Regions from separate parts of the Skermanella mucosa genome, predicted to be linked through region 3. Evidence: riboswitches for the same ligand, from Rfam matches in the RefSeq annotation. Region 3 holds a riboswitch; each other region holds the start of a gene.
What was found. A riboswitch is a leader RNA that binds a small molecule or an ion and turns the genes downstream of it on or off. The one in region 3 is predicted to bind thiamine pyrophosphate.
Positions count from the first base shown of each region.

Region 1: it holds a riboswitch for thiamine pyrophosphate, as region 3 does, so the genes downstream of both, JL100_RS02180 (ABC transporter substrate-binding protein) here and JL100_RS06900 (ABC transporter ATP-binding protein) in region 3, are expected to answer to the same signal.
Region 2: it holds a riboswitch for thiamine pyrophosphate, as region 3 does, so the genes downstream of both, thiO (glycine oxidase ThiO) here and JL100_RS06900 (ABC transporter ATP-binding protein) in region 3, are expected to answer to the same signal.
Region 4: it holds a riboswitch for thiamine pyrophosphate, as region 3 does, so the genes downstream of both, thiC (phosphomethylpyrimidine synthase ThiC) here and JL100_RS06900 (ABC transporter ATP-binding protein) in region 3, are expected to answer to the same signal.

Region 1 is NZ_CP086106.1:469,149-476,456, reverse strand. It holds gene JL100_RS02195 (DMT family transporter) at 1-252, shown strand, start outside; gene JL100_RS02190 (adenosine deaminase) at 249-1,292, shown strand; gene JL100_RS02185 (methyl-accepting chemotaxis protein) at 1,225-3,408, opposite strand; TPP riboswitch at 3,564-3,664, shown strand; gene JL100_RS02180 (ABC transporter substrate-binding protein) at 3,721-4,860, shown strand; gene JL100_RS02175 (branched-chain amino acid ABC transporter permease) at 4,857-5,732, shown strand; gene JL100_RS02170 (branched-chain amino acid ABC transporter ATP-binding protein/permease) at 5,767-7,308, shown strand, end outside.
Region 2 is NZ_CP086106.1:576,871-584,178, reverse strand. It holds gene JL100_RS02675 (putative signal transducing protein) at 1-80, shown strand, start outside; gene JL100_RS02670 (tRNA1(Val) (adenine(37)-N6)-methyltransferase) at 83-841, shown strand; gene JL100_RS02665 (S49 family peptidase) at 890-1,732, shown strand; TPP riboswitch at 1,822-1,922, shown strand; gene thiO (glycine oxidase ThiO) at 1,913-3,124, shown strand; gene thiS (sulfur carrier protein ThiS) at 3,121-3,354, shown strand; gene thiG (thiazole synthase) at 3,393-4,163, shown strand; gene JL100_RS02645 (PP0621 family protein) at 4,200-4,439, shown strand; gene JL100_RS02640 (glycine--tRNA ligase subunit alpha) at 4,659-5,585, shown strand; gene glyS (glycine--tRNA ligase subunit beta) at 5,602-7,308, shown strand, end outside.
Region 3 is NZ_CP086106.1:1,509,743-1,517,050, forward strand. It holds gene dprA (DNA-processing protein DprA) at 1-876, opposite strand, end outside; gene JL100_RS06890 (ABC transporter substrate-binding protein) at 956-1,927, opposite strand; gene JL100_RS06895 (ABC transporter permease) at 1,934-2,695, opposite strand; gene JL100_RS06900 (ABC transporter ATP-binding protein) at 2,695-3,462, opposite strand; TPP riboswitch at 3,455-3,563, opposite strand; gene JL100_RS06905 (acetoin utilization protein AcuC) at 3,673-4,809, shown strand; gene JL100_RS06910 (DUF192 domain-containing protein) at 4,885-5,355, shown strand; gene JL100_RS06915 (class I SAM-dependent methyltransferase) at 5,359-6,024, opposite strand; tRNA gene JL100_RS06920 (tRNA-Pro) at 6,200-6,276, shown strand; gene JL100_RS06925 (ETC complex I subunit) at 6,305-6,598, shown strand; tRNA gene JL100_RS06930 (tRNA-Arg) at 6,627-6,703, shown strand; gene JL100_RS06935 (esterase-like activity of phytase family protein) at 7,290-7,308, shown strand, end outside.
Region 4 is NZ_CP086106.1:2,424,145-2,431,452, reverse strand. It holds gene thiC (phosphomethylpyrimidine synthase ThiC) at 1-1,739, opposite strand, end outside; TPP riboswitch at 1,823-1,940, opposite strand; gene JL100_RS10955 (hypothetical protein) at 2,020-2,931, opposite strand; gene JL100_RS10950 (hypothetical protein) at 3,127-3,351, opposite strand; gene JL100_RS10945 (EAL domain-containing protein) at 3,647-4,849, shown strand; gene JL100_RS10940 (response regulator) at 4,916-6,550, opposite strand; gene JL100_RS10935 (PAS-domain containing protein) at 6,547-7,308, opposite strand, start outside.

The DNA.
Region 1 (7,308 bases), 1.0 Mb from region 3:
GGCGGCGTCGCGCAGATCATGATGACCCAGGCCTTCCGCTCGGCCCCCGCCGCCGTGCTGGCGCCGTTCGAGTACACGGCGATGATCTGGGCAGTCCTGTTCGGTTACCTGGTGTTCGCCGACGTGCCGACCTCGGCGGTGATCACCGGCGCCCTGATCGTCTCGGCCAGCGGCCTCTATATCCTTCACCGGGAGACCCGCCGGCAGCCCCGGCCGGTCATCGAAGCCACAGAGAAAGCCGTGGTGCCATGACCATGCCGGGTATTCCCAAGGCCGAGCTTCACGTCCATCTGGAAGGGACCGCCACGCCGGAGCTGGTCCGGGCGCTGGCGGAGCGCAACGGCATGGCCCTGCCGCCTGGGCTCTTCACGGAGGCGGGCCACTTCGCCTGGACCGACTTCCTGCATTTCCTGAAGGTCTACGACGACGCCGCGTCCGCGATCCGCACCGCGCGGGACTATCGCGACGTCACATACGATTACCTGCGCCGCTGCGCCGCCGAGGGCGCCGTCTATGTGGAGGTGATGTCGTCGCCCGACCACGCGAGGATGGCCGGCCTGTCGTTCCAGGACCACCTGGACGGCATCGTCCAGGGGTTCGAGGACGCCCGCGCCGATTTCGGCATCGAGGCCCGGCTGATCGTCACCTGCGTGCGCCATTTCGGCGTCGAGCGCGGGCTGGAGGTCGCCAGAGCCTGCGCCCGGCACCGGCACCCGCTGCTGACCGGCTTCGGCATGGGCGGCGACGAGAACCACCTGTCCGCCGCCGATTTCGCCCCGGTCTTCACCATCGCCCGGAACGACGCCGGCCTGGGCTGCACCGTCCATGCCGGCGAGTCCGCCGGGCCGGAGAGCGTGCGCGACGCCCTGGACCACCTGCCGGTCAGCCGGATCGGCCACGGCGTCCGCTCGATCGAGGACGCCGACCTGATCCGCCGGATCGCCGGCGAGGGCATCGTGCTGGAGGTCTGCCCGACCAGCAACATCCGCACCGCGGTGTACGGCTCCTACGCCGACCACCCGCTGGACCGCCTGCGCGCGGCCGGCTGCGCCGTCACGCTGAACAGCGACGACCCGCCCTATTTCGCGACCACCCTGGGCGGCGAATACGAGGTCGCGGCGGAGGCGTTCGGCTGGGGTGAGGAGTACCTGCGCAATGCGACGGTGACGGCGCTGGAAGCGGCCTTCCTGGACGCCGAAACGCGCGGCCGGCTGCTCGGGCCGATCAAGTCGGCCGGCAGCCCAGCCGCAGGGCGCCCCAATGGCGGCCATGGACCAGGATCGGGGCGCTGACGTCCTTCAGCAGCAGGAACCTGCCGCCGCCCATGTCGCGGCGATAGGTCTGGACCAGGGCCGGCGCTCGGCTGCGGGCGGCGGCGATGCCGGTGAAATCGTCGAACAGGCGGCGGTTGCGGCAGTTGGCGGTGTTCCAGGCCGGCTCGCCCGGCCGCTGGGGCTGCGAATATTTGAGGTTGTGGGTCGGCAGATAGCCGTTGCGGTCCACCGCGACGCAGAAATCGATCCGCGTCTCCTTCTGGAGCACAGCTTCCTGGATCGGCGGCAGCAGGCGGTCGCACAGGTCGGTGTAGGCGGTCAGGTACTGCTGGGGATCGGTCCCGGGGATCGGCTGGTAGGCGGTGGAGAACATCGCCGCGGCGCTGATGCCACCCTCGTCGATGGTGTCGTCGAACAGGCCGGAGATCTGGCGCGCCGCCGCCTGCACGGTCTGGATCAGCGCCTCGTCGCCCCGGTGCCAGCGGTCCAGCGCCTCGGCCAGCGCGGCCTGGACGGCAGGGTCGAGGTCCTCGAAATGGACATGGAGCACTTCCCCCTCGATGGTCGTCGCCTTGGCCGCGACCTCGCCGATGCCCGGCAGGTCGAAGGAGACGAGGCTCCCCTGCGCGGCGGTCCCGGCGGCCAGGCGGACCTGGGCGCCGCCGCTGGAGATGTTCTCGACGCAGGCCGGCACCGTCCGCCCGTCGATCCGGCATTCGGTCTTTATGTCCACGGTGACGCGCATCGCGCGCCGGCGCTCGGCGAAGCGGGAGTTGCGCAGGCTGGAGATCACCCGCTTCTCGATGTTGACGACCTGCTCGACCAGTTCGGTCGTGTTGTTGCGCAGCTGGGTCGATACCGTTGTGGTCAGTCCCGCCTGGGTGGCGACGCTGCCGATCCGCTCGTGCACCCGGCGCACGCTGTCGGCCGTCTGGGTCACGGTCTGGGCGATGTCCTGGGTGACAGCGTCCTGCTCGACCACGGCGGAGGCGATGGCGGTGATGGTGTCGTTGACCAGCTCGACCCGGCCGGCCACGTCGGCGATCGCGCTGACCGTGTCGCCGATGGCCTTCTGCATGGACTGGATCTCGGACCGGATATTGCACGTGGCATGGTTCGTCTGGTCGGCCAGCAGCTTGACCTCGTTCGCGACGACGGAGAAGCCGCGCCCTGCCTCGCCGGCGCGCGCCGCCTCGATGCTGGCGTTGAGCGCGAGCAGGCGGGTTTCCTTGGCGATCTTCTCGATCAGCGAGGCGATCGAGCCGATCCTGTCGGACACGTCGGTCAGGTTGTTGGCGATGTCGCGGGCGGCCTGGGACCGGATAGTGGCGTCTTGGGCGGCCCCGGTCGAGCGGTCCACCTGACGCGAGATCTCGGCGATGGAAGCGGAAAGCTCCTGGGTGGCGGCGGCGATGGTCTGGGCATTGACGTCGGCCTCGTGGGACGCCTCGGCGACGTGGCCGCCGTCCTCGCTGACCATGCGGGCGGCGCCCAGCACCTCGGTCGAGGCCCTCTCCATCGCCTCCGCCTTGCGGCGGACCAGCTGGACCGCGTCGTCCAGCTCCTGCTCGAAGGTGTCGGCGAGGTCGAGCAGCTCGTCGGTCACGTGCTGCTCGGTCGTCGTGTGGGTATAGACGGAGAGCGCCAGCTCCGCCTCCATCAGGAGGGTGCGGATCAGCGTCGCCGCCTGGTCGGCCGCGGCGTGCCGGCTCCAGCGGTTGCGCTCGATCACCGAGCGGACCAGCCGCTCCAGGATGAAGGAATAGGCCGAGAGGTAGAACCGCGGCTTCAGCCCGACCCGGTGGTGGGCCGACCCGATCCGCTGAACCCGCTCCACGTACCCGGCGTCGATGCCCTCGACGAACAGCTTGTGCCAATGGTCCTGCTGGGCGCAGATCAGGCGGGTGACCATGCCCTCCGCCGCGATCAGCTCCGCCGTCTCGGGAAAGCGCTTCAGGAAGCCGTAGAAATCGGTGAGGATGCCGTCCAGGTCGGCGTTGACATGGGGGCCGAGCTGCCGGAGCGAGCGCTGCGTGGCACCGTCGATCCGCCAGAGCGCCAGCTCGACCGACGTGCCATGGGACGGGGCCGCGTCGGGCTGAGCCCGCGCGTCGGACAGCTCGCGAGTGTTCATTGGTCATCCCCCCAGTTGCAATCGCGGACAATCGGGCGCCAGGGTTGCAGCGGCAATGATCTACGTCAAAAGTATTAGATCAAACGGCCGAGCGATCTCCTTCGGATAGGGCTGGCCGAGCCTTGACGGGGCCAAGCCGGACTGTCACTGTCGCGTCACGAAGGCTGGGGTGCCGGGCCGATCCGCCCGTGCTGAGATCATACCCATAGAACCTGATCTGGATCATGCCAGCGAAGGGAGCCCGTGGGACCGACCAAGAGCAAATCGCGGCACTCACAGGTTTCCGCTTCGCAAGGAGGAAGGGAACCGACGATGCCCGCCCGGAAGTCCACACTGTTCGCCGCCGCGTTCGCCGCCGCCCTGTCGTCCGCCGCCGGTCCCGCCACTGGGCCCGCCGCCGCGGCAGACCTGGATATTCCGGTGCTGGTGCCGGTCACCGGCTTCCTGGCGCTGGAGGGCACCAGCCAGCGCAACGGCGCCGTCCTGGCGATCCGCCACGCCCCCGAAGGACTCTCGGTGCGGTCGGAGGTGATCGATACCGGCACCTCCCCCGAAGGCGCGGTGACCGCGCTGGTCCGGGCGGCCGGGCGCGGCGCGCCGACCGCGGTCGCCGCCAGCATGCTGGGCACCCAGATGCTCGCCATGCTGCCGCTCGCCGACGAGTACGGCATTCCCCTGGTCACGGTGTCCGGCACGGCGTCGATCACGGAGCGCGGCAACCCTTGGGTCTTCCGCTTCTTCCCCGGCGACGGGGTCACCAAGACCGCCCATGCCCGCTACGTGGCGGAGGAGCTGGGCAAGCGCCGGCCGGCGGTGATCTATCAGACCACCGCCTATGGCCAGAGCGGCCAGGCGCACCTGCGCGACGCCTTCGCCAAGCTGGGCGTCGAGCCGGTGTTCGAGGAAGGCGTCGATCCCGGCATCCGCGACATGCTGCCGGTGCTGACCAAGGCCATGGCGGCCGACCCCGACGTGCTGGTCCTGCACCTGCATTCCGGCCCGACGGCGCTGTTCGTGCGGCAGGCGGCGGCCATGAACCCCGGCGTACCGATCGTCGCCGGCTCGGCGATGCACCAGCCCTCCACCGCGGCGCTGCTGGAGCCGACGGAGCTGAAGGGCGTCTGCGCCGAGACCTCGGCCTCTCCGGTGTCGGGCGGTTCGCCGGAGATGGAACGCTTCACCGCCGAGTACCGCGCGGCCTTCGGCACCGAGCCGGACGCCTTCGCGCTCGGCCAGTACGACGGCATCCGCATGGTGCTGGACGCGGCGGCCAAGGGGGCGGACACGCCGGAGGCCGTGCGCGACGCGCTGGCCAAGGGGACCTACGGCGGGCTCGCCATGACCTACCGCTCCGACGGCCGGGGCAACATGGCCCATTCCGCCGTCATCGTCTGCTACGACGGGACGTCGCGCGTTCCGGCGGTGGTCAAGCGCTACGACGTGGCGCCGTGACGGGTGTCGCTCAGCTTCTGGTCAACGGGGTGGCGCTGGGCGCCGCCTATGCGCTGGTCGCCCTGGGCTTCGTGCTGGTGCTGAACGCGACCTCGGCCGTCAACTTCGCCCAGGGCGACCTGGTGATGGCCGGCGGATTCCTGGCGGTGGCCCTGGCGGGCCTTATCCCCCTTCCCGGCATCCTGCTGCTGCCGCTGGTGGCGGCGCTGATGGCGGCGCTGGGGCTGCTGGTGTCGCTGCTGGCCTACCTGCCGCTTCGGCACCGCCCGCCGGTCAGCGTCTTCATCAGCACCATCGCGGTCGGTATCATCCTGCAGAACGGCGCCACCCTGCTGTTCGGGCCGGAGCCGAAGGCGGCGCCGCCGCTGTTCGGGGGCGGAACGCTGGAGATCGCCGGCCTGCTCGTGCCTAAGCAGTCGCTCGCGGTCGTGGCGGTGGCCGGCCTGCTGATCCTGGGCCAGCACTGGCTGTTCGCCCGCACCCAGCTGGGCCGGCGCCTGCGGGCGACCGCCCAGGACCCGGAGATGGCGCGGGCCTGCGGCATCCCCGTGACGGTCATGGTCGCCGCGACGTTCGCGCTGGGCGCCGCCCTGGCGGGCGCCGCCGGGCTGCTGCTGTCCAACCAGTTCTTCGTGACGCCGACCTCGGGCAGCGGGCTGATCCTGAAGGCCTACATCGCCGTGACCATCGGCGGCTGGGGATCGGTCCCGGGCGCCGTCGCCGGCGCGCTGCTGATCGCCGCGTTCGAGGTGCTGGTGTCCGCCACCCTGTCCTACTCGGCGGCGACGGCGGCGCTGTACCTGGCGCTGCTGGCGATCCTGGCGGTGCGTCCCCAGGGCCTGTTCGGCGAGGCGGCCCGCAGCCGTGCCTGAGAACCGGTTCACGATGATTCCCGGAAGAGGCGCCATGCCGCTGCTCGCGGCGGCCGGCGCGGCGCTCGCGGCCTACGCGCTGCTGGTCGCCGATCCCTATGGCTTGCGGGTGCTGACCGTGGCCGGGGTCTATGCGCTGGCCGTGATCGGCTACCAGATGATCTTCGGCAATGCCGGCGCCCTGTCGCTGGCGCAGGGCACCTTCTATGGAATCGGGGCCTATGCCACCGGCATCCTGGGCAGCCGGTACGGCCTCGGCTTCGAGGCGACCTTCCCGCTCTCGATCCTGGCGCCGGCCTTGCTGGCCCTGGCGGTCGCGGCGCCGGTGCTGCGGCTGGAAAGCCATTACTTCGCCCTGGCGACGCTCGGCATCGGGCAGGTGGTGCTGCTCGCCGCGGTGGAGTGGCAGGGTCTGACCGGCGGCTCCAACGGGATAGCCGGCGTGCCGGGCGTCGAGCTGTTCGGCTGGCGCCCCGGGCGCGGCCTGCCCCTGGCGCTGTTCGTCTGGACCCTGGTGGCGCTGGGCGCGCTGGCGGCGTGGCGGATCGGGCGGGGCCTGCGCGGCCTTGCCTTCCCCCTGATGCGCGACACGCCGGCGGCGGCCCGCACGCTGGGCATCGACATCGACCGGCTGCGCCTGGAATGCTTCGTCCTCGGCGCCGCCTATGCCGGCGCCGCGGGAGCGCTCGCCGCCCATATCCAGCGGGTGGTGTCGCCCGAGGTGCTGGAGTTCCCGGTCATGGTCACGATCCTGACCATGGCGGTGATCGGCGGGCTGGGCCGGGTCGCGGGCGCACTGGCCGGTGCCGTCCTGCTGACCCAGCTGCCGGAATGGTTCCGCTGGATGGAGGGCGGCTACCTGCTGCTGTACGGCGTAGCCTTGCTGGCGACGGTGGTGGCGGCGCCGTGGGGACTGGTCGGCCTGGCGGAGCGGCTGCGCGCGCGCTGGCTGCCGGAGCCGCCCCGCCCGCCGCCGGCCCCGCTGGCGCCAGAGCCCCGGCCGGCGGCCCCGTTCCGCGGACCGGTGCTGTATGTCGAGGGTTTCTCCAAGTCCTTCGGCGGCGTCCGGGCGGTCCACGGCGTCTCGCTGGCGATCGATCCCGGCGAGATCCTGGGAGTGATCGGCCCCAACGGCTCGGGCAAGACGACGCTGATCAACCTGGTGACCGGCCTGGAGAAGCCGGACGGCGGCAGGCTGTACGTGCGGGGCGTGGAACTGACCGGACGGGCGCCGCACGGGATCGCGGGGGCCGGGGTCGCCCGGACCTTCCAGACCGCCAGCCTGCCGCCCGGGGTGGACGCGCTGGGAGCGGTGGCGGCGGCGCGGATCACCCTCGACGGCGATGTCCGGACGGCGGAAGCCCACGCGATGCATTTCCTGGAACGGGTCCTGGAACGGGCCGGCGCCGCCGACCTCGCCCGCGAGCCTTGCGCGACCTTGCCGCCGGGGCTGCGGCGGCGGGTGGAACTGGCCCGCGCCCTGGCCCGGCAACCAGCCGTCCTGCTGCTGGACGAGCCGGCCGCCGGCCTGACCGAGGCCGAGCAGGCCGGGCTTGCCCGGTTGCTCCGGGCGGCG
Region 2 (7,308 bases), 930 kb from region 3:
GGCGCCTGATGGTCGCGGAGGAGGATTATGCCGCGGCCCGCAGGATCCTGGAGGAGACGGGCCACCTTGCCCCCGACTGAAGATGCCCCCGGCCGATAACCCCGTCCCCCACCGGACCGCCGACCGGCTGCTGGGCGGCCGGGTCCTCCTGATGCAGCCCGCCCGGGGCTACCGCGCCGCCATCGATCCGGTGCTGCTGGCGGCGGCGACGCCCGCCTCGGCGGGGGAACGGGTGCTCGACGTCGGCGCCGGCGTGGGCGCCGCGACCCTCTGCCTGGCGTCGCGCGTTCCCGGGGCCGACGTAACCGGGCTGGAGCTTCAGCCCGATCTCGCGGCGCTCGGCGCGGAGAACATCCGCGCCAACGGGCTGGAGGACAGGGTCCGCATCCTGGAAGGCGACCTGCTGGCGCCGCCGGAAGGAATCGCCGCCACGGCCTTCGACCGGGTGATGACCAACCCGCCGTTCCAGGAGGCTGGCACCCATACCCCGCCGCCGGACGGGAGCCGCGCGCTGGCACATGGCGAGGGCGCGGCCGACCTGGCGGCCTGGCTGGACTTCTGCGCCCGCCGGGTGAAGCCGCGCGGCACCCTGACCGTCATCCACCGGGCCGACCGGCTGGACGACCTGATCGCCCTGCTGCACGGCCGGTTCGGCGCGATCACCCTGGTTCCGCTGTGGCCCAAGGCGGGCCGGCCGGCCCGGCGCATCCTGGTGACCGCGCGCAAGGGAGCCCGCAGCCCCGCCCGCCTGATGCCCGGCCTGGTGCTTCACGAGGCCGACGGGCGGTTCACCGGGGCGGCGGAGGCGATCCTGCGCGACGGCGCCGCGCTGGATCTTTGAAATCAGGGCGTCCGCCCCATGTTAAGCGGCATGCTGATCCGCCGTATCATGACCGCCCTCGGTCGCAAGCCCGCCCCCACCGTTTCCGTCCTCCGGCTGTCCGGCGTCATCGGCGCCGGCGGGGCGCTCCGCCCGGGAATCACCCTGGCGGCGCTGGCGCCCGCCATCCAGCGCGCCTTCTCCGTTCCCGGCCAGCAGGCCGTGGCGCTCCAGGTCAATTCGCCCGGCGGCTCGCCGGTCCAGTCCGCCCTGGTCGCGGGACGGATCCGCCAGCTGGCCGACGAGAAGAAAGTGCTGGTCTTCGCCTTCGCGGAGGACGTCGCGGCGTCGGGTGGCTATTGGCTGGCCTGCGCCGCCGACGAGATCTATGCCGATCCCAGCTCGATCATCGGCTCGATCGGCGTGGTATCCGCGGGCTTCGGCTTCCAGGACCTGATCGCCCGCTACGGGATCGAGCGGCGGGTGCACACCTCCGGTACCCGCAAGGCCATGCTCGACCCGTTCCAGCCCGAGCGGGACGAGGACATCGTCCGGCTGAAGGCGATCCAGGCGGAGATCCACGACGCCTTCAAGGCGATGGTCCGCGGCCGGCGCGGCGACCGCCTGAAGGGGACCGACGACGACCTGTTCTCGGGGGAGTTCTGGACCGGCGCCAAGGCGCTGGAGCTGGGGCTGGTGGACGGGCTCGGCGACCTGCGCTCGGTCATGCGCGACCGCTTCGGCGAAAAGGTCAACCTGCGGCTGGTCCATGGCGAGCGCCGCTGGTGGCGCGGCCGCGTCCGGACGGAAGCGGCGCTGCCGCTGCTGCCGGCCGGCGTCGCCGACGACCTGGTGTCCGCCGTGATCGGCGCCGCCGAGGAGCGTGCCATGTGGTCCCGCTTCGGCCTGTAGCGCCGGCCCCCGGGCTGGGCGGCTGCCCGATAAGCCTTGCGGTCATACCGGGGCATGCCGCATAGTCGCGGCCCCGGACGAGAGTCCGGAAAATCTGGCTGGGGTGCCGGTCCGTCGATGGGCCGGCTGAGATCATACCCATCGAACCTGTTCGGATAATGCCGACGAAGGGAGCCCCCCATGACGACAGCGCGATCCATTTCCGATATTTCGACCGGCCCGCGGTCCGACCGCCCCTCGGTCGCCATCGTCGGTGCCGGCGTGGTCGGGCTGGGCATCGGCTGGCGCCTTGCCGCCGCCGGGTGCCGGGTCGAGATCTTCGACAAGGGCGAGGCGGGACGCGGCGCCAGCCATGCCGCCGCGGGCATGCTGGCGGCCGGGGTCGAGGTCGAGCCCGGCGAGGAAGGCCAGCTGCCGCTGAACCGGCACAGCCAGGACCTGTGGCCGGGCTTCGCCGAGGAGCTTCAGGCCGCCTCCGGCATCGATGTCGAGTTGCGCACCGAGGGCACCCTGGTGGTGGCCCTGAACGCCGACGACGTCGCCCGGCTGCGCTTCAATTTCGACCTCCAGAAGAGCCTGGGGCTCGGCCATGAGTGGCTGACCGGGGCGGAGGCCAAGCGCCGCGAGCCCTATCTGCACACCGGCACGGCGGCGGCGATCCTGAGCCCGCGCGACCATCAGGTGGAGAACCGCAAGGTCGCCCTGGCGCTCCGCACCGCCTTCGAGCGGGCCGGGGGGCGCCTGCACGAGAACGCTCCGGTCGAGGAAATCCTGGTCGAGGGCGGGCGCGCGGCTGGCTTGCTTGCCGCAGGCGGCCGGCCGCACCGGGCCGACGTGACCGTGCTGGCCGCGGGCGCCTGGTCGCGGGGGATTCCCGGCCTGCCCGACGATGCCCGGCCGCCGGTCCGGCCGGTCAAGGGACAGATGGCGGCCCTGCGGATGGACCCGCGCGAACCGCTGCTCCGCCATGTCGTCTGGACGCCCGGCGTCTATCTGGTGCCGCGCCGCGACGGCCGGCTGGTGATCGGCGCCACCGTGGAGGAGCGCGGATTCGACACCGACTTGACCGCCGGAGGCGTTATGTCCCTGCTCGAGGGTGCCTGGCGGGCGCTGCCGGGGGTCGAGGAACTGCCGATCGACGAGCTCTGGGTGGGCTTCCGCCCCGGCTCGCGCGACGACGCGCCCATCCTGGGGCCCTCGGCGCTGGACGGGCTGGTCCTGGCGACCGGCCACCATCGGAATGGCATCCTGCTGACCCCGGTCACCGCCGACGCCGTCTCCGACTATATCCTGACCGGGCGGATCGCCGAGGTCATCCGCCCGTTCGGCATCGACCGGTTCGTCAAGAAGGTGGCGCCAGGCCGCCCGCAGAGTGGGAAGGAACTTCCATGACCCGACATGTCCCCCCGCATATCCCCCCGCATATCCAGGTGAACGGCCAGCGCGAGCCGCTGGCGGCTCCGACGCTCGACGCCCTGCTGCGCGGGAAGGGGGTGGTTCCCGGAGCCCGCGGCGTCGCCGTCGCGTTGAACGGCGAGGTCGTCCCCGCCGGCCGCTGGGCCGACACGGCATTGGCCGAAGGCGACGACCTGGAGATCGTCCGCCCGTTCTCCGGCGGCTGACGCCGGATACTCCCATACGAAGCCCTGAAAGCACGTCCATGTCCGATTCCTTCGAGATCGCCGGCCGCAGGCTCACCTCCCGCCTGTTCATCGGCACCGCCGGCTACCCGAACCGCCAGGTCATGCTCGACTCCATCACGGCGAGCGGGGCCGAGGTGGTCACCGTGTCGATCCGCCGCATCAGCCTGGAAGGCTATGCCGAGAGCATGGTCGACCTGCTGGGATCCGATTACGTCCTGCTGCCCAACACCGCCGGCTGCTCGACCGCGCGGGAGGCGGTGCTGACCGCCCGCCTCGCCCGAGAGGCGCTGGACACGAATTGGATCAAGCTGGAGGTGATCGGCGACCGAGAGACCCTTCATCCCGACGTGGAGGAGCTCCGGCGCGCGACCGAGGAGCTGGTCGCCGACGGCTTCACCGTGCTGCCCTACTGCAACGACGACCCGGTGTCGTGCCGGAAGCTGGCCGACGCCGGGGCTGCGGCGGTGATGCCGCTGGGCTCGCCGATCGGTTCCGGCCTGGGCATCGCCAATCCCCACGCGATCGAGCTGATCTGCGCGCGCAGCTCCGTTCCGGTGATCCTGGACGCGGGGATTGGCACCGCCTCGGACGCGACCCTGGCGCTGGAGCTGGGGTGCAGCGCCGTGCTGCTGAACACCGCCGTCGCCAAGGCCCGCGACCCGCGCCGCATGGCCGCGGCGATGCGCGCCGCGGTGGAGGCGGGGCACGCCGCCCGGGAGGCGGGCCGCATCCCGAAGCGGACCTACGCCCAGGCCTCAAGTCCCCAGCTCGGCCTGATCGGCACCTGACTTGACCGGCATGGGGCGAGGGCACTAAGAGAAAGCATGTTGAAGTTCCTCACCCTCGTCCTGCTGATCGCCATCGTGTGGTTCGGCTTCAAGTTCGTGACCCGCTCCCAGGCGATCGCCAAGGCGAAGCGCGAGATGGCGGCCCGCCGCGAGGCCGGGCTGCCCCGCCCGCGCCCCCGCGACGCGCAGGAGATGGTCCGCTGCGCCTCCTGCGGCGTCTACGTGTCGGCCACCAAGGCCAGCGCCTGCGGCCGCCCGGACTGCCCTTACCGGTGAGGGGGTTCCTGTTGCTTGTCCACAGATGAACGCAGATGGACACAGATGTTTTTTCGATCCTGTCTGTGTTCGTCTGCGTTGATCCGTGGGCAATCCGGCCCTGCGCTGTTCACCCGCCCCGGGTCGCCGGCTCCGACGCATCGCCTCCTGCACTTGATTCCGCCAGATTGCCCGCGTATCGTCCACGCACTGCAACATAATCATAAAGTGTGAGCGAACATGGCGCCTGCAAGCGCGGCGACACGGCCCCTCAGCTTCCAGGGGCTGATCCTGAAGCTCCAGAATTTCTGGGCGGAACAGGGCTGCGTCATCCTCCAGCCCTATGACATGGAAGTCGGCGCCGGCACGTTCCACCCGGCGACGACCCTGCGGGCGCTGGGGCCGCAGGCGTGGCGCGCGGCCTATGTCCAGCCGTCGCGCCGGCCCAAGGACGGGCGCTACGGCGAAAATCCGAACCGCTTGCAGCATTATTACCAGTTCCAGGTGATCCTGAAGCCATCGCCGGCCGATGCGCAGGACCTGTACCTGAAGAGCCTCTACGCCCTGGGGATCGACCCCGCTCTGCACGACATCCGCTTCGTCGAGGACGACTGGGAAAGCCCGACCCTGGGCGCCTGGGGACTGGGCTGGGAGGTCTGGTGCGACGGCATGGAGGTCACCCAGTTCACCTATTTCCAGCAGGTCGGCGGCATCGAGTGCGATCCCGTCGCGGTCGAGCTGACCTATGGCCTGGAACGGCTCGCCATGTATGTGCAGGGCGTCGAGAACGTCTACGACCTGGACTTCAACGGCGCCGGCGTCCGCTACGGCGACGTCTTCAAGCGGTCCGAGGTGGAGTTTTCCACCTTCAACTTCGAATATGCCGACACCGACCGGCTGCTCCGGCATTTCAAGGACGCCGAGGCGGAATGCCGGATGCTCCTGGACGCCAAGCTGGCCCTGCCCGCCTATGACCAGTGCATCAAGGCGAGCCACCTGTTCAACCTACTGGATGCGCGCGGCGTGATCAGCGTGGTCGAGCGGGCCGCTTATATCGGCCGCGTCCGAACGCTCGCCAAGGGCTGCTGCGAGGCCTGGTTGGCGGGATTGCCGGCATCGGCCCCGGCACTGGCCCCGGCCCCGTCCGCCGCCGGCCCGACTTCCTGACAGACCGCCGGAAACCATGCCCCAGCTTCTGATCGAACTGTTCTCCGAGGATATTCCGGCCCGCATGCAAGCCCGCGCGGCCGAGGATCTCCAGCGTCTCGTCACCGCCAAGCTGGAGGCCGCCGGCCTGACGGCCGCCGCGAGCGAGGCCCACTCCACACCGCGCCGGCTGGCGCTGGTGGTGGAAGGATTGGCCGGGCGCACCGCCGACGTGCGGGAGGAGCGCAAGGGACCGCGCGTCGGCTCGCCGGAGCAGGCGGTCGCCGGGTTCCTGCGCGGGGCCGGCCTGTCCAGCCTGGACCAGTGCGAGCAGCGCGACACCGGTAAGGGGTCGTTCTGGTTCGCCGTGGTGGAGAAGCCCGGCCGCGCCACCGCCGAGGTGCTGCCCGGCCTGATCGCCGAGACGATCCGCGAGCTGCCCTGGCCCAAGAGCATGCGCTGGGCGACCGGCGGCTTCCGCTGGGTCCGTCCGCTGCACCATGTCCTGGCGGTGTTCGACGGCAAGCCGGTCGAGGGGTCGTTCGATCTGGGCGGCGGGCTGGGAACGTTGACGTTCGTCGACACCACCCGGGGGCACCGCTTCCTCTCGCCCGACGCCGTGGTCGAGGCCGGCAGCTTCGAGCGGTACCGCGAGGGCCTGCGGTCCGCCCACGTGATCCTGTCCAGGGACGAGCGCCGGGCGAAGATCGCGTCCGACGCGGCGGAGGTCGCGGGCGCCCACGGCCTCGTGGTGGCGCCGGACGAGGGATTGCTCGACGAGGTCACGGGGCTGGTCGAATGGCCGGTCGTGCTGAGCGGCGCCATCGACCAGCAGTTCATGGACGTCCCGCCGGAGGTTCTGACGACCTCCATGCGGACCCACCAGAAATATTTCGCCACGACCGACGCGACCGGCGCGCTGGCGCCGCACTTCGTGGTGGTCGCCAACATGGTCACGTCCGACGGCGGGGCCGCCGTGATCGCCGGCAACGAGCGCGTGCTGCGCGCCCGGCTGTCCGACGCCAAGTTCTTCTGGGAGCAGGACCGCAAGGTCAGGCTGGAGGAGCGGGTTCCGGCCCTCGAGTCCGTCATCTTCCACGCCCGGCTCGGCACCGTCGCGGAGAAGGTCAGCCGGCTGGAGACCCTGGCCGCCGAGCTGGCCGCCTTCGTGCCGGGCTGCGACCCCGACCGGGCGCGGCTGGCCGCCCGGCTCGCCAAGGCCGACCTGGTGTCCGGCATGGTCGGGGAGTTCCCGGAGCTCCAGGGCGTCATGGGCCGCTACTACGCGCTGGGCGAGGGGCTGGCCCCCGAAGTCGCCGACGCCGTGGCCGAGCACTACAAGCCGCTGGGGCCCAACGACCGCTGCCCGACCGCGCCGGTCAGCGTCGCGGTGGCGCTGGCCGACAAGCTGGACACCCTGGTCGGGTTCTTCGCGATCGACGAGCGGCCGACCGGCTCCAAGGACCCCTACGCGCTGCGCCGCGCCGCCCTCGGCCTGATCCGCCTGATCGTGGACAACGGCCTGCGGCTGGAACTGGGCCGCGTGTTCGGGATCGCCCACGGGCTGTACCGGGCCGAGAAGCTGGTGCCGGCCGCCCAGGTCGGGCCGCAGCTACTGGACTTCTTCGCCGACCGGCTGAAGGTCGTGCTGCGCGACCGGGGCGTTCGCCACGACCTTGTGGACGCCGTGTTCGCGCTCGGCGGGGAGGACGACCTGGTCCGCCTGCTGGGGCGGGTCCAGGCG
Region 3 (7,308 bases):
CTCGACTCCCGCGAAGGCCTGGATGATGTCCTCGGCGCCCTCGGCGAAATTGGCGCCGCTGCGCAGCAGGTCGTTGGGTCCGCGCGAGCGCGGGTCGAGCGGCGAGCCCGGCACGGCGAAGACCTCGCGGCCCTGTTCCGCCGCCGTGCGCGCGGTGATCAGCGACCCGGATTTGGGCGTCGCCTCGACGATGACCACGCCCAGCGACAGGCCGGAGATGATGCGGTTCCGCCGGGGGAAGTGGCGCGCCATGGGCTGGGTCCCCATGGGGCATTCGGCGACCACGGCGCCCTGCTCGGCGATCCGGGCGTGGAGCGCCGCGTTCTCCTCCGGGTAGATCACGTCCACGCCGCCGGCCACCACGGCGACGGTGCCGGTGCCCAGCGATCCGGCATGGGCGCTGGTGTCGATCCCGCGCGCCATGCCCGAGACCACGACGAACCCGGCCGCTCCCAGGTCGCGGGCCATCGTCTCCGCGAACCGCTTGCCGTTGGTCGAGGCGTTGCGGGCGCCGACCATGCCGATGCAGCGGCCGCGCAGCAGGTGCGCATGGCCCTTGACCGCGATGATGGGGGGCGCGTCCTCGATCGCGGCCAGCGCAACCGGGTAGTCGGGCTCGCAGGAGGCGATAAGCCGCACCTCCGCCTTGCGGGCCGCCGCGATTTCCCGCTCGGCCTCGGCCTTGGAGCATATCCGCAGCGGTGCCGTGCGGCCTCCCCGCCGGGCAAGGTCGGGCAGCGCCTTCAGGGCCTGGGTGGCCGTGTCGTACCGCTCCAGCAGACGGGCGAAGGTGACCGGACCGACATTCTCGGTCCGGATCAGCCGCAGCCAGTCGATCCGCTCGGCATCGGAAAGTGCGCGTCTCAGTTGAGTCATGCCGCACGATACCGCAGGAGGCGGCATGATCAACGCCCGCCGCACACGCAGGCATGCGGCATATTGGCAGGGACGGCCCTCAGCGAAGCTCGATCGCGTAGTCGGCCAGCTTCGGAACCTCCCCGATCAGCTCACGCTCCTTCAGGAACCGGGCGAACCGCTCGTAGCGCCTCGCGTCGAGCGCCGCCGGGCTGTGGGCGAAACGGGGCAGGGTGTCGCGCCAGGCGCGCCGGTTCAGCTCGTCGTCCAGTTCCGGGTTGGCCTTGACGAACAGCTTCCACGACTCATCCGGATGGTTGATCAGGTACAGCGTGCCGCGCTCGACCGCGTCCAGGAAGCGGGGCAGGCGGGGGTCGGCGATCTTCTCGCGGTTGGCGACGATGACCAGCTCGTCATAGGGTGGAACGCCGTGCTCCTCCGGATAGAAGGCGCGGCCGGCCTTGCCCTCGATGTCGAGCTGGTTCAGCTCGAAGTTCCGGTAGGCCCCGACCACCGCGTCGACCTGTCCCGAAAGCAGCGCCGGCGACAGGCTGAAATTGACGTTCACCAGCTCCACGTCGGACAGCTTCAGCCCGGCATTCTCCAGCATCGCGCCGAGCAGCGCGTCCTCCAGCCCGCCGACGGAGTATCCGACCTTGCGCCCCTTCAGGTCCGCGATCGACTTGACCGGCCCGTCCGCCAGCACGACCACCGTGTTCAGCGGCGTCGCGACCAGCGTGCCGATCCGGGTCAGGGGCAGGCCCTCGGCCGCCTGCATCTGGAGCTGCGGCTGGTACGACACCGCCAGGTCGGCCCGGCCGGCGGCGACCAGCTTGGGCGGGTCGTTCGGGTCGGCCGGGGCGACCATCTCGACCTCCAGCCCGGCGTCGCGGAAGTAGCCCATCTCCCGCGCCACATACAGCGGCGCGTGGTCGGGGTTGACGAACCAGTCCAGCAGGACCGTCAGCTTGTCCTGGGCCGACGCCGGCGCCGAGGCGGCGATGCCGGCCGCCAGGACCAGCCCCGCCAGCCCGGCCTTCAGGATGGATCGGCGCGATGCTTGGGTACGCATGGGTGTTCAGTCCCTCTCGTCTTCTGGATTTTTGTCCGTTTGCCACGGCAGGGCACGGCGCAGCAGCGCGTCCACCGCGAAATAGAGCGTCACCGCGATGGCCGCCAAGGTCAGCAGGGCCGCGAACATCAGGTCCACCTGCATGCGCCCGTTGGCGTGCAGCATCAGGTATCCGAGTCCGGCCGACGCCCCGACCCATTCGCCGACCACGGCGCCGATCGGCGCCACCGCCGTGGCGACCCGCAGGCCGGAGGCGAAGGCGGGCAATGCTGCCGGCAGGCGGATGCGCAGCAATGTGGTCCAGCGCGACCCGCCCATGGTCCGGGCGAGGTCCAGCCAGCCCGGCTCGGTCCGCCTCAGCCCGTCGAAGAAGGCCGATGTCACCGGGAAATAGATGATCAGGGTCGCCATCGCGACCTTGGACGCCATGCCGTAGCCCAGCCACAGCACCAGCAGCGGCGCCAGCGCGAACACCGGGATCGCCTGGCTGAACACCAGCACCGGCATCAGCCAGCGCCGCGCCGGCCGGAAATAGCTGAGCGTCAGCGCCGTGGCGGCGCCCAGCACGACGCCAAGCGCCAGCCCGCCCAGGATCTCGCCGATCGTGAACAGCGCGTGATAACCGATCAGGCCGGCCCGTTCCCACAGCGCCACCGCCACCCGAGCCGGATCGGGCAGGATGAAGCGCGGCACCCCGGTGCCCCAGACCAGCGCCTGCCACACGGCGATCAGGACCATCACGGTCACGGCGGGCCGGACAATCCGCATCATGACGAGAGCCGCCGCAGCAACTCGGCTTGGCGCGCCAGAAGCGCCGGATCGTCGGCCGGCCGCGGCGGCGCTCCCTCTGGCGAGATCGCCGGCCCGATCTCCGCCGGCTGCCCCGCCATCACGTGGATGCGGTGCCCGATGCGCAGCGCCTCCAGCGGATCGTGGGTGACCAGAAGCACCGTCCTGCCCGCCAGCAGCCCGGCCGCCAGTTCCTGGAGCCTCAGCCGGGTGATCGCGTCCAGGGCCGAGAAAGGCTCGTCCATCAGCACGACCGGCCGGTTCTCCATCAAGGTGCGGGCCAGGGCCACACGCTGCCGCATGCCGCCCGACAGCTCCGCCGGCCGGGCTTGCAGCCGGTCGCCGAGCCCGACCGCGTCGAGCAGCCCGCGCGCCCGGTCCACCAGGGCGGCGCCCACCGCCTCGCCCCGCAGCCTCGGCCCCAGCAATACATTGTCCAGCGCGCCCAGCCAGGGCAGCAGCAGATCCTGCTGAGCCATGTAGGCGACCCGGCCTTCCAGCGGCTTTCCATCCTCCGCGGTCAGCAGCGTCGGCGGCTCCGGATCGGCCAGCCCGGCGATCAGCCGAAGCAGCGTGGTCTTGCCGACGCCGCTGGGTCCCAGCAGGCAGGTGCAGCGGCCGCCTTCCAGCTCGAAATCCAGGCCGTCGAACAGCCGCACGCCGCCATAGGTCAGGCGGGCCCGCTCAATTCTCACGCCGATGCTGGGAAGACGGGCCGACACGGTCGGCCGCACGAGGTCGTGCATGGGTCACTGATCCCTACGCCGGTATCAACCGGATCAGGTTCCAGGGGTCGTCCCGAGTCTTGGGACCTCTCAGCCGACCATCGGCTCCCCCCAGTGAGGTTGGACGGACTATTGCAAGTCCGTGACGCCCTGGCAAGGCGCCGGGATACCGAATACGCAGATAAACGCACGGAGTTGACGAAGCGCGGGGGGCGGCCTAGGTCAGCGTCCATGCTGAACCCGTCCCGCCCCGCCCAGTCCCCGCCGATCGGCCCGCTCTTCATCGGAAGCGAAATCTACCGGGCCTCCACCTACGGCAAGAAGCACCCGCTCGCGATCCCCCGGGTCTCCACCGCGATCGACCTTTCCCGGGCCATGGGGTGGCTGGACCACCGGGCCTATCTGGACAGCCCGAGGGCGACGCCCGACCAACTCGCCCGCTTCCACGACCGCACATATATAGAGACGGTCCGCCGGGCCGAGGCGGAGCAGCGGCTCGATGCCGAGGCGCGCGACCGCTACAATATCGGCCGGCTGGAGAACCCGATCTTCGCCGAGGTCTTCCGCCGCCCCGCCACTGCGTCGGGCGGCTCGATCCTGGCCGGCCGCCTGCTGGCCGAGCACGAGGGCGTGATCTACAACCCGGCCGGCGGCACCCACCACGGCCTGCGCGACCGGGCCAGCGGCTTCTGCTACTTCAACGACCCGGTGCTCGCGATCCTCACCATGCTCGACGGCGGGTTGCGGCGGGTCTACTACGCCGACCTGGACGCCCACCATGGCGACGGGGTGGAGTACGCCTTTGCCGACGACGACCGGGTGCTGACCGTGTCGGTCCATGAGGGCACCCGCTGGCCCTTCACCGGCAAGGTCGGGGACCGGGGCGGCGGCATGGCGCGCAACCTGCCGGTCCCGGTGGAGTTCAATGACTCCGAACTGGACTACATCCTGGAGAACGCCCTGATGCCGCTGGGCCGGAGCTTCGCCCCCGACGCCGTGGTGATCCAGTGCGGCGCAGACGCCCTGGCCGACGACCCCATGAGCCGGCTGGAACTGTCCAACCGCGCGCTGTGGAACGCGGTCCGCTCCCTCGCGACGCTGGCTCCCCGGGTCCTCGTCCTGGGCGGCGGCGGCTACAATCCCTGGTCGGTCGGCCGCTGCTGGACCGGGGTCTGGGCTACCCTCAACGGCATCGACCCCGACGCTCCCGTGACCGAGGACGCGGAGGAGGTGCTGCGCGCGCTGACCTGGACCCGCCGCCAGGGCCAGAACCCGCCGGAACACTGGTTCACCACGATCGCCGACGCCCCGAGGCCCGGCCCGGTGCGCGATGAGGTCCGGCAGGTCGTGGACGCGGTCATGTCGTGACGGTGCAGGATCCTGACGGTGCAGGATTCGCCCAAATGCTTTACATATAGGGCGGGCTCCTGTAGCGACTGGATCATGGCTGCCGCGATCATTCGAACCTTCACCCTCGTCCTGCTGCTGGTTGCGGCCGGCCAGGGGTCCCTGTCCGCCGCGGAGACCTTCCGCACCGACCGCCTGACCATCGAGACCGCGTCGGGCGGCAAGTATCCGTTCTCCGTCGAGATCGCCGAGTCTCCGCGCCAGATGGCGCAGGGCCTGATGTTCCGCGAGACCATGGCGCCCGACGCCGGGATGCTGTTCGTGCTGCCGCAACTCCAGACCATGTCCATGTGGATGAAAAACACCTTCATCCCGCTGGACATGGTGTTTATCGGTCCCGAAGGCCGGATCGTGAATATCCACGAGAACGCGGTGCCCCAGTCGCTGGACACCATCAGTTCCGCGGGGCAGGTCAAGGGCGTGCTGGAGATCAACGGCGGCATGGCCGCCCGGCTGGGCATCCGCGCCGGCGACCGGGTGGTTCACCCGGCCTTTCAGCAGCAATAGCCTTCAGGGGCGCTTGCGCGCCAGCGTCAGGCCGTCGCCCAGCGGCAACAGCACTTGGGTGACCCGCTCGTCGGCATGGACGAAGGCGTTGAAGGCCCGGAACGTCTCGGTCTTCGGCTTGGTCGCTTCCGGATCGGCGACGGTGCCGCGCCAGAGCGTGTTGTCGATGGCGATCACGCCGCCGGGCCGCACCAGGGTCAGCGCCTGCTCGTAGTAGGTCGGGTAAAGCTCCTTGTCCGCGTCGATCAGCGCGAAGTCGAAGCTGCCCGCCGCACCTTCGCCGATCAGGCCCGCCAGCGTCTCGGTCGCCGGGGCCAGCCGCAGGTCGATCTTGTCGGCGACCCCCGCCTCGGCCCAGTAGCGCCGCGCCACGTCGGTCCATTCCACGCTGACGTCGCAGGCGACCACCCGGCCTTCGGGCGGCAGCGCCAGGGCGGCCACCGTCGCGCTGTAGCCGGTGAACACGCCGATATCGAGCGTCCGCCGCGCCCTCAGCAGTTCCAGCACCAGGGTCAGCATCTGCCCTTCCTCGGGTGCTATCTGGTAATAGCCCTGGGTCAGGCTGGCCGTCTCGGCACGGAGCCGGGCGAGCACCGGCGGCTCGCGCAGCGAATTGTCCAGGATGTACCGGTGTATCGCCGGCGGCAGGAACATGGATTGCTGGGTCACTCGGGATCCTCGTGTCGGGTCGATATCCGGGGGGCGATATCCGCGGTCGGTGGCTGGTCGCCGAATGCCACGGCGCCCTGCGTATGTCCATACGACAAAGCTCCGGAACTTTCTTCGGGGGGCTCCGGGGGCAGTGGTTGCTGAGTTTGCCCCGATGATGTATGTCACGCTCTGGCGGAGCGTAGCGCAGCCTGGTAGCGCATCTGCTTTGGGAGCAGAGGGTCCCGAGTTCGAATCTCGGCGCTCCGACCATATGCGAGAAGTCGTGGAGAAGCGAACCATGCAGGTGCGTATCTATCAGCCCAGCAAGTCGACCATGCAGTCCGGTCGCGGTAAGATGGGTGACTGGGTCCTGGAATACGAGATCGCGACCCCCCGGCGTGCCGAGCCCCTGATGGGCTGGATCTCGTCCGGCGACACCCTGAACCAAGTTCGCCTCAAGTTCCCGACCAAGGACGAAGCCGTCGCCTTCGCCGAGCGCAAGGGCTGGGACTACATGGTCCAAGACGCCCACCAGCGCCGGGTCCGCCCGCGCAACTACGCCGACAACTTCCGCCCCGACCGCGTCCGCTGAGGACGCGCGGGGCGCCCGCCTCCTTCAAGCGCCCTTAGCTCAGCTGGATAGAGCACCCGCCTTCTAAGCGGACGGTCGCTGGTTCGAATCCAGCAGGGCGCGCCAATTCTTCAATACCATACTAAAATCCCCTATGAGTCTGAGCGGCAGAAAAATCTGTCGTTACGAATACATCCTCGAAGCGGCTTACCGGACGCGCACTGATCAGGAATGGCCAGGAGTAGGTCCCCAAACTCGCGAAATTGCAGAGACTGATCTGCGAGGGACTTGGCCAAGGCGTCGATGATGCCCAGGGATCCGCGACCGCGTTCTTTGCCATATGCTACGCCATTCCATCATCCCGTCGGACCCGATGGTTGGGCTCGTTGGGAGGTGTCGTGCTGACCGGCTGTTCCGGCAAATGCGCTCCGGCACCAAGTCCACGGGTGCGACTTGGCATTCCTCCGTCGTTCCAGGTCGACCTCCCGGTCCATAGGCGGCCGTTCAGTCAGGCTCGGCCGGACTAAGTAATACCTTCAGGAATTCAACAACAAATCCGGAGTGTTACTTAGTTAGTTAAATATTCATTTCCCCTTCACGCAAGTGTCATCCGGGGTGTCCAGGATCCCGACGCCGGCCAACCGCTTCAACGACAACGAATTTACCGGCGGCCGGAGTCATGGGAAGCAGGGCCAGGAGAAGGGAACCCGTCATGCAATCATCGGACATTC
Region 4 (7,308 bases), 910 kb from region 3:
GTGGCGGCGTACTCCCTCACCTCCTGCGTGATCTTCATGGAGCAGAATTTCGGGCCGCACATCGAGCAGAAATGCGCCGTCTTGGCGCCTTCCGCCGGCAGGGTCTGGTCGTGGAACCGCTCCGCCGTCTCGGGATCGAGCGACAGGTGGAACTGGTCGCGCCAGCGGAAGTCGAACCGGGCGCGGCTGAGGGCGTCGTCCCTCAGCCGGGCCGCCGGATGCCCCTTGGCGAGGTCGGCGGCGTGGGCCGCGATCTTGTAGGTGACGACACCTACCTTGACGTCGTCGCGGTCGGGCAGGCCCAGATGCTCCTTCGGCGTCACGTAGCACAGCATCGCCGTGCCGAACCAGCCGATCATGGCGGCGCCGATGCCGCTGGTGATGTGGTCGTAACCGGGCGCTATGTCGGTGGTCAGCGGGCCGAGCGTGTAGAAGGGCGCCTCGCGGCAGACGTCGAGCTGCCGGTCCATGTTCTCCTTGATCTTGTGCATCGGCACGTGGCCCGGACCCTCGACCATGACCTGCACGTCATGCTTCCAGGCGACCTGCGTCAATTCCCCCAGCGTCTCCAGCTCGGCGAACTGCGCCGCGTCGTTGGCATCGGCGATGGAGCCCGGACGCAGCCCGTCGCCCAGCGAGAAGCTTATGTCGTAGGCCCGCATGATCTCGCAGATCTCATCGAACCGGGTGTAGAGGAAGTTCTCCCGATGGTGCGCCAGGCACCATTTGGCGAGGATCGAGCCGCCGCGCGACACGATGCCGGTCACCCGCCGCGCGGTCAGGGGGATATGGGCGAGCCGGACGCCGGCATGGATGGTGAAGTAGTCGACGCCCTGCTCCGCCTGCTCGATCAAGGTGTCGCGGTAGATGTCCCAGGTCAGCTCCTCGGCCCGGCCGCCGACCTTTTCCAGGGCCTGGTAGATCGGGACGGTGCCGATCGGCACGGCGGCATTGCGGATGATCCACTCGCGGGTGGTGTGGATATTGGCGCCGGTCGAGAGGTCCATCACGGTGTCGGCCCCCCAGCGGGTCGCCCAGACCATCTTCTCGACTTCCTCCGCCACGGAGGAGGCGACGGCGGAATTGCCGATATTGGCGTTGATCTTGACCAGGAAATTGCGGCCGATGATCATCGGCTCGATCTCCGGGTGGTTGATGTTGGCCGGGATGATCGCCCTGCCTTTCGCCACCTCGTCGCGCACGAACTCGGGAGTGACATGGTCCGGGATCGCGGCGCCGAAGGACCGGCCGTCGCGCACCGCTTCGAGCGCCGCCTGCCGGCCGAGGTTCTCGCGGATCGCCACATACTCCATTTCCGGCGTGACGAGGCCGCGCCGCGCGTAGGCCATCTGGGTCACGGCGGCACCGGCCCGTGCCCGCAGCGGCCTGCGGGCGGGGCCGGAGAACTCCTCAAGGTTGCTGCGCTGGCCCTGGCGCAGTCCGTTGTCCTCCGGCCTGATCGGCCGGCCGTCATAGGCTTCGGTATCGCCGCGGACCGCGATCCAGCCGGCGCGCAGCGCGGGCAGGCCGCGGGCGATGTCGATTTCAGCGGCCGGGTCGCTGTAAGGGCCTGAGCTGTCATAGACCCGGACCGGCGGCTCGCCGCTCGCGGGCTCCAGGTCAACCTCGCGGAGCGCCACCCGCAGGTCCGGGTACAGCGTGCCCTGAACATGGACCTTGCGCGACGCGGGCAGCGGCCCGGTGGAAACGGTGAAGGTGGGATTGTTGTCTTTCGGCATCGTGATCTCCTGCTTCGAATGCGAGCGGAGATCCGGAATGCAGCGATGGAGCTGATGAGAACCGGCGTGGATGCGACGGCGCAACCCTCGCCCTCTCCCCTTCCTACGCCGGCACGACCCGGATCAGGTTCAAAGGGTCTCCGCGTTGCCGTTAGGCCGACGGAATCTCAGCCCCCTATCGGGGCTCCCCTGGGAATACGCCGATCCTCACGGCATCCCTGCCGCTTGTCAAGCCGCCAATCGCGGAAAGGTCGAGCCTCACGTCCACAGAGGGACTTCCTCAGACGGGCTTCAGGAAATAGGGCCGGTTCCGGACTGCCACCGGGTCGGACTGGAAGGTCTGGATCGCGTAGGCCGGGGTTCCCTCCAAAAGGTCCCGCATGACGATGCCCATCGGATGGGGGCTGGCGCCGTATGTCAGCCGGACCCGATCCGCCGGTCCGGCGTCGGCGATGAAAAAGGTGTCGAACGGCCGGGTGACGCTCCAGCGGCAGCCGACGGGGCCGGCCGCGGACACCCCGTACCGGCTGACGGGGGAAATCATGCCGGGAAGCGGGGCCAAGCCGGTGGTGTCGATCAGAGCGGTGAAGATGAACTCGGCCGGGTCGTCGGGATCGTTGACCCGGAACCCCCAGGTCTGCATCCACTCAATCTCGGCGGCCGCGGCCATGCCGTCGCGGACCGGGTTCGGCGCCGGCAGGTTGACCAGGAAGCCGGTCTTGAAAACCGGATCGCCGAACAGCTCCCTGCCGACCGCGACGGCTGCCGGATCATCGCACGGCATGAACAGGCGGTGGTTTCCAAGCAGCTTCGTCTGCTCGTCGCCCATCAGCCACTGATCGAAGGTGATGTCCGGAATCTCGTCCCCGCGACCTTCCGGACAGGCCACGATGCTCAGTTCCAGCTCCTGGACGATCCCGGCCGCCGACGGTGACCATTGCTCGGGCGGCAGGTTCAGCCCGGCCGATCGGAAAGCGCTATGGACATGGAAGCCGTAGCTGACCGAGGCGCCGTCGCCGAAAATGGCGGGCCGCAGCCCGCTCCCCTTGAAAAGATCCATCACCCTGACGGGATCGACAAGGTAATGGACCATGCAGCTGGACAGCGAAGCATAGTGGAAGGGCGATGCCACTCCGGGCGGAAGCGCCGGCAGCCGGTTAGGTGTGTCGGGCCTTCTGGGTGTGGACGGCATTTCCTGGCTTCCTACGGGGATGTGCGACCAGGAGAGATAAAACCGGCAATAGGCGGAATGCCACCATTTTCTTCCGAACCAATATTACAAATCTGAAACCGTCATCCAATCTTCAGACACCATGGCCATGCCATGGCAGCCGGTCCGGCGGCGGACCCCGCCCCGGCGTCCTACCCGGCCATGGCGGGATAACGCTTACTTCTCGGTTTTAGCCAGGACGTGGAGCGCCTGGGCCCACAGGAAGTATTTGCACGTCGCCAATTCCTCGATCGTGTCGATACCGAAGGCTTCCTTGAGTTTAAGGGCGTCGCTCTCGGTGACGCCCGCAAGGGCGGCTGGGGATTGGGCCATCAGCTGCTTCGGCGTCATACCCTCATAGGTCTTGTCGAGAATCGCTTTAAGGCTTTCGATCGCGGCCATCGTCAGCTCCCTGATAGAGGTTACTTATCAAAGCGGGTCTAACCAACATGCAAGCACGCTTACTCTGGGTACGTGCGCTGATATGTATATTGCATAAGAGAAATCCAAGGCATGAAGCGGCGTTCTCACGTTGTTACGAATGGAACACTCCGCTTGGCTTGCAAACGATCGGTTTCGGTCGATCGGATTATTTGACCGGCATGGCTTGCCTTTACAAAAACTGGATTAAGCCGTATTTTCCTGAAAATGGTTCGTTTCGGTTCGGCAGCCGGCGGCCCTTCGTGGAGACCCTCCCTTGATCCGCAAGACGTTTCGACCAGGTGCAACGATCTTCTTCGAGGGACAGCCGGCCGACTGCGCCTATATCGTCGAGCGGGGACAGGTCGAGATCTGCGCCACCAGGGACCAGACCCACATCACGCTGGCGACGCTCGGCCGGGGCGAGATCTTCGGCGAGATGGCGGTGCTTGACGACAGCGTCCGGTCGGCCGCCGCCCGGGCGACGGAAGAGACGGAGGTGCTGATCATCCGGCGGGACCAGCTTAAGCGACGCATTCAGGAAGTCGAGCCGATCGTCGGGCAGTTGCTCGGCAGCCTGATCAGCCGGTTCAGGCAGGCGCAGATCGGCCTTCTCAACGACCTGCCGGGCCGGGACCGGGGGACGGCGAATCACCTGGTGGTATCGGCTCCCACCGGCGGCACGGAGCGCGGCGAGTCGGCGCTGAACTGGATCCACCGCGAATACGACCTGGAACGGGGCCTCGGCGCCGGGGAGTTCGAGCCGTTCTTCCAGCCGATCGTGACGATCGCGGGCGGCGAACTCGCCGGGTTCGAGGCCCTCGCCCGTTGGCGGCATCCCGACCGCGGCTTGGTGCCGCCGTGCGAGTTCATCGACCTGAGCGAGAAGAGCGGCCTGATCCGGCAGATCGATCTGACCATCATGGCGGATGCCTGCGCGTTGCTGCGCCGGACCGCCGGCGACCGCCCCCTGCCCTTCCTGAGCGTCAACCTGTCGTCGCAGCATTTCACGGATATGGACGTGGTGGAGGGTTTGGCGAAGCGGTTGGAGATGACCGGTTTTCCCGCCGAGCGGCTGAAGGTCGAATTGACCGAGACGGCGCTGGTCCACGATCCGCACCAGGCCTACGAGGTCATGTGCAGGATCAAGGACCTCGGCGTGACCCTGGCGCTCGACGATTTCGGGACCGGCTACTCCAGCCTCTCCTACCTGCACAAGTTTCCGTTCGACGTGCTGAAGATCGACCAGTCGTTCGTCCGGGCGTTGGGCGAACAGGGACGCACCCATCACATCGTCGAAACCATCATCACACTGGCCCGCCGCATGGGCATGGAGGTGGTGGCGGAAGGCGTCGAGACGGCCGACCTGATCCAGCCGCTTCGGGATCTGGGATGCACGTTCGGCCAGGGTTATCATTACAGCCGGCCGGTCCCGGCGGACGTCATGGGCGGGATGCTCGACCAACCCACCGGAGTTTGACGACCGGCTGCGCATTCCGCGCAGATCGGGCGGCGGGACGCCGCCCCTCCGCACAGGGTACCTGCCTCAGCCGAGTCCCCCCTCGTCCAGTCCGCGGTCCAGGATCGTCAGGAAGGCGTCGACCACCAGAGGGTCGAAGTGGGTGCCGCTCTGGGATTTCAGATGATCGATCGTGTCCTGGAGGGTCCAGGCCTCCTTGTAGGGGCGCTTGTGCATCAGGGCGTCGTAGACGTCGGCGACGGCGGTGATCTTGCCGCTGACCGGGATCGCATCGCCCTTCAGGCCGGCGGGATAGCCGGTTCCGTCGTATTTCTCGTGATGGGTTTCCGCCACCTCGGCGCCCAGGCTCAGGTAGCTGCGGCCCGGCACCATCTTGGCGACTTCCCGCAGGACGTTTCCGCCGATCGTCGGATGCTGGCGGATCACGGCCATCTCCTCCTCGGTCAGGCGGGCCGGCTTGTTCAGGATGCTGTCGGGCAGCCCGACCTTGCCGACGTCGTGCAGGATGCTGGCGAGACCGATCTGGTCGACGAAGCGGTCGTCGATCTCGTCGGGGAAGGCGTCGCGCGCCTTCAGTTCCGCCGCGATCAGACCGGTCAGGCGCTCGATTCGGCGGACATGGTGACCGGTGATCTCGTCCTTGAACTCGGCCAGCTTGCCCAGCGCGTAGACCGTCGCCTTCTGGGCATTGAGCACCTGTTCGTAGAGATAGACGTTGTCGAAGGCGATCGCGACCTTGCCGCAGAAGATTTCCAGCAGGTTGCGGTCCAGGTCGCCCAGGGGCGGATGCCCCTCCAGATAGACGACGCTGGTCGAATGGTTGCGCGAGCGGAACACGATCACGCTATGGTCGGCGCAGTAGATGTTACGTCCTTCGTCGAGGGATCGCCTTATGTCGGCGACGGCATCGGCCGAAAGGATCCGCTCGAGCGGCTGCCCGGGTTCCACGCCGAGCATTTCCGAGCTGGCCAGCACCTGGAGCGCGCCTACCGGCGCCACGCCGCCGTCCTGGCAGACGGTGCAGAGCAGCGACCCGGTAGCCCCGTGGATCAGCGAGCGCAGCTGGAGCAGGACGCCCTCCACGAACTGGCTCATGGAGCGGTGTTCGAACAGCGACGCCGATCCGTCGATGATCTTCTCCAGCCCGCGGCGGCTCATGTCGATGCTGATGATGTGCTGGTACGACCGCAGGGCCGCGACTACCGCCGTGAACAGCTTCTGGGACGTCAGCTCGCTCTTGGATTTGTAGTCGTTGATATCGTAGTTGACGATCACCTGGCGCTCGGGCGCCTGTCCCGGCTGGCCCGTGCGCAGGATGACCCGGACCTGCTCGTTCCCCGCCGTGCGCCGGATGAACTCGACGCAGCGCAGCCCCGCGTCGTCGGTCTCCATCACCACGTCGAGCAGCACGACGGCGGTGTCGGGATGCTCCAGGATCAGGTGGCAGGCCTCCGACGCGCTGAAGGCGCTGATGAATTCGAGCGGCCGGTCGTCGAAGACGAAGTCGCTGAGGACCACCTTGGTGATCGCATGGACCTCCCGGTCGTCATCGACGATCATCACCTTCCAGGGCTTGATCCTGCGGCGGTTCGCCGTCGGACTGTCGAGGGCGGAGGACTCGTCCTCCCCGCCCTCCCCGTCCGTTTCGTCGACGAACAGCAGGTCGTCGTCGTCGCCGATTTCTCCGTCGATGGCTGTCATCGCTCGTCGATCCAAAGCTCCACTTGACCCGGGGCGGTCCTGGGAATGGCAAGGATGAAGGCGGCGCCCTCTCCCACGGCGCTCCGCACTTCGATGGTGCCACCCAGGCTCTGGGTCACGATGTTGTAAACGATGTGCAGCCCCAGTCCTGTGCCCCCCGTTCCCCGCCTGGTGGTGAAGAAGGGCTCGAAGATGCGCGCCAGGTTCTTTTCCGGGATGCCCCGCCCGGTGTCGGCATATCGTATCACCACGGTGGCGCTGTCTTGCAACTCCGCAGAGATCGTGATCGTCCCGATCTGCCCTTCGGAGAAGCCATGGAGGATCGAATTCATCACGAAATTGGTCAACACCTGGGATAATGCACCCGGGTAGCTGTCGATTTCAAGATCATGCGGACAGTCCACCACGACCGCGTGCTGGGTCTGTTTCAGCCGCGGCTTCAGGCTGAGCAGGATCTCGGCGATGTAAGTCGAGAGGTTGAAGCGGCGCCGGATGTCCGTGGACTGGTCCACCGCCACCTGCTTGAAGCTCTGGATCAGCTCGGCCGCGCGGCCGATGGTGGCGACCATGATCGCCGACGTCTCGACCGCGGTCTCGAGGTAGCGCTCGGCTTCCGACTTCTTCAGCTTGCCGCCCTGGAACTGGGCGCGGAACTCCGCCGTCCGTTCGCCCAGGTGGGAGGCCGCGGTCAACGCCGTTCCGATCGGCGTGTTGATCTCGTGGGCGACGCCCGCGACCAGCGAGCCGAGCGCCGCCAT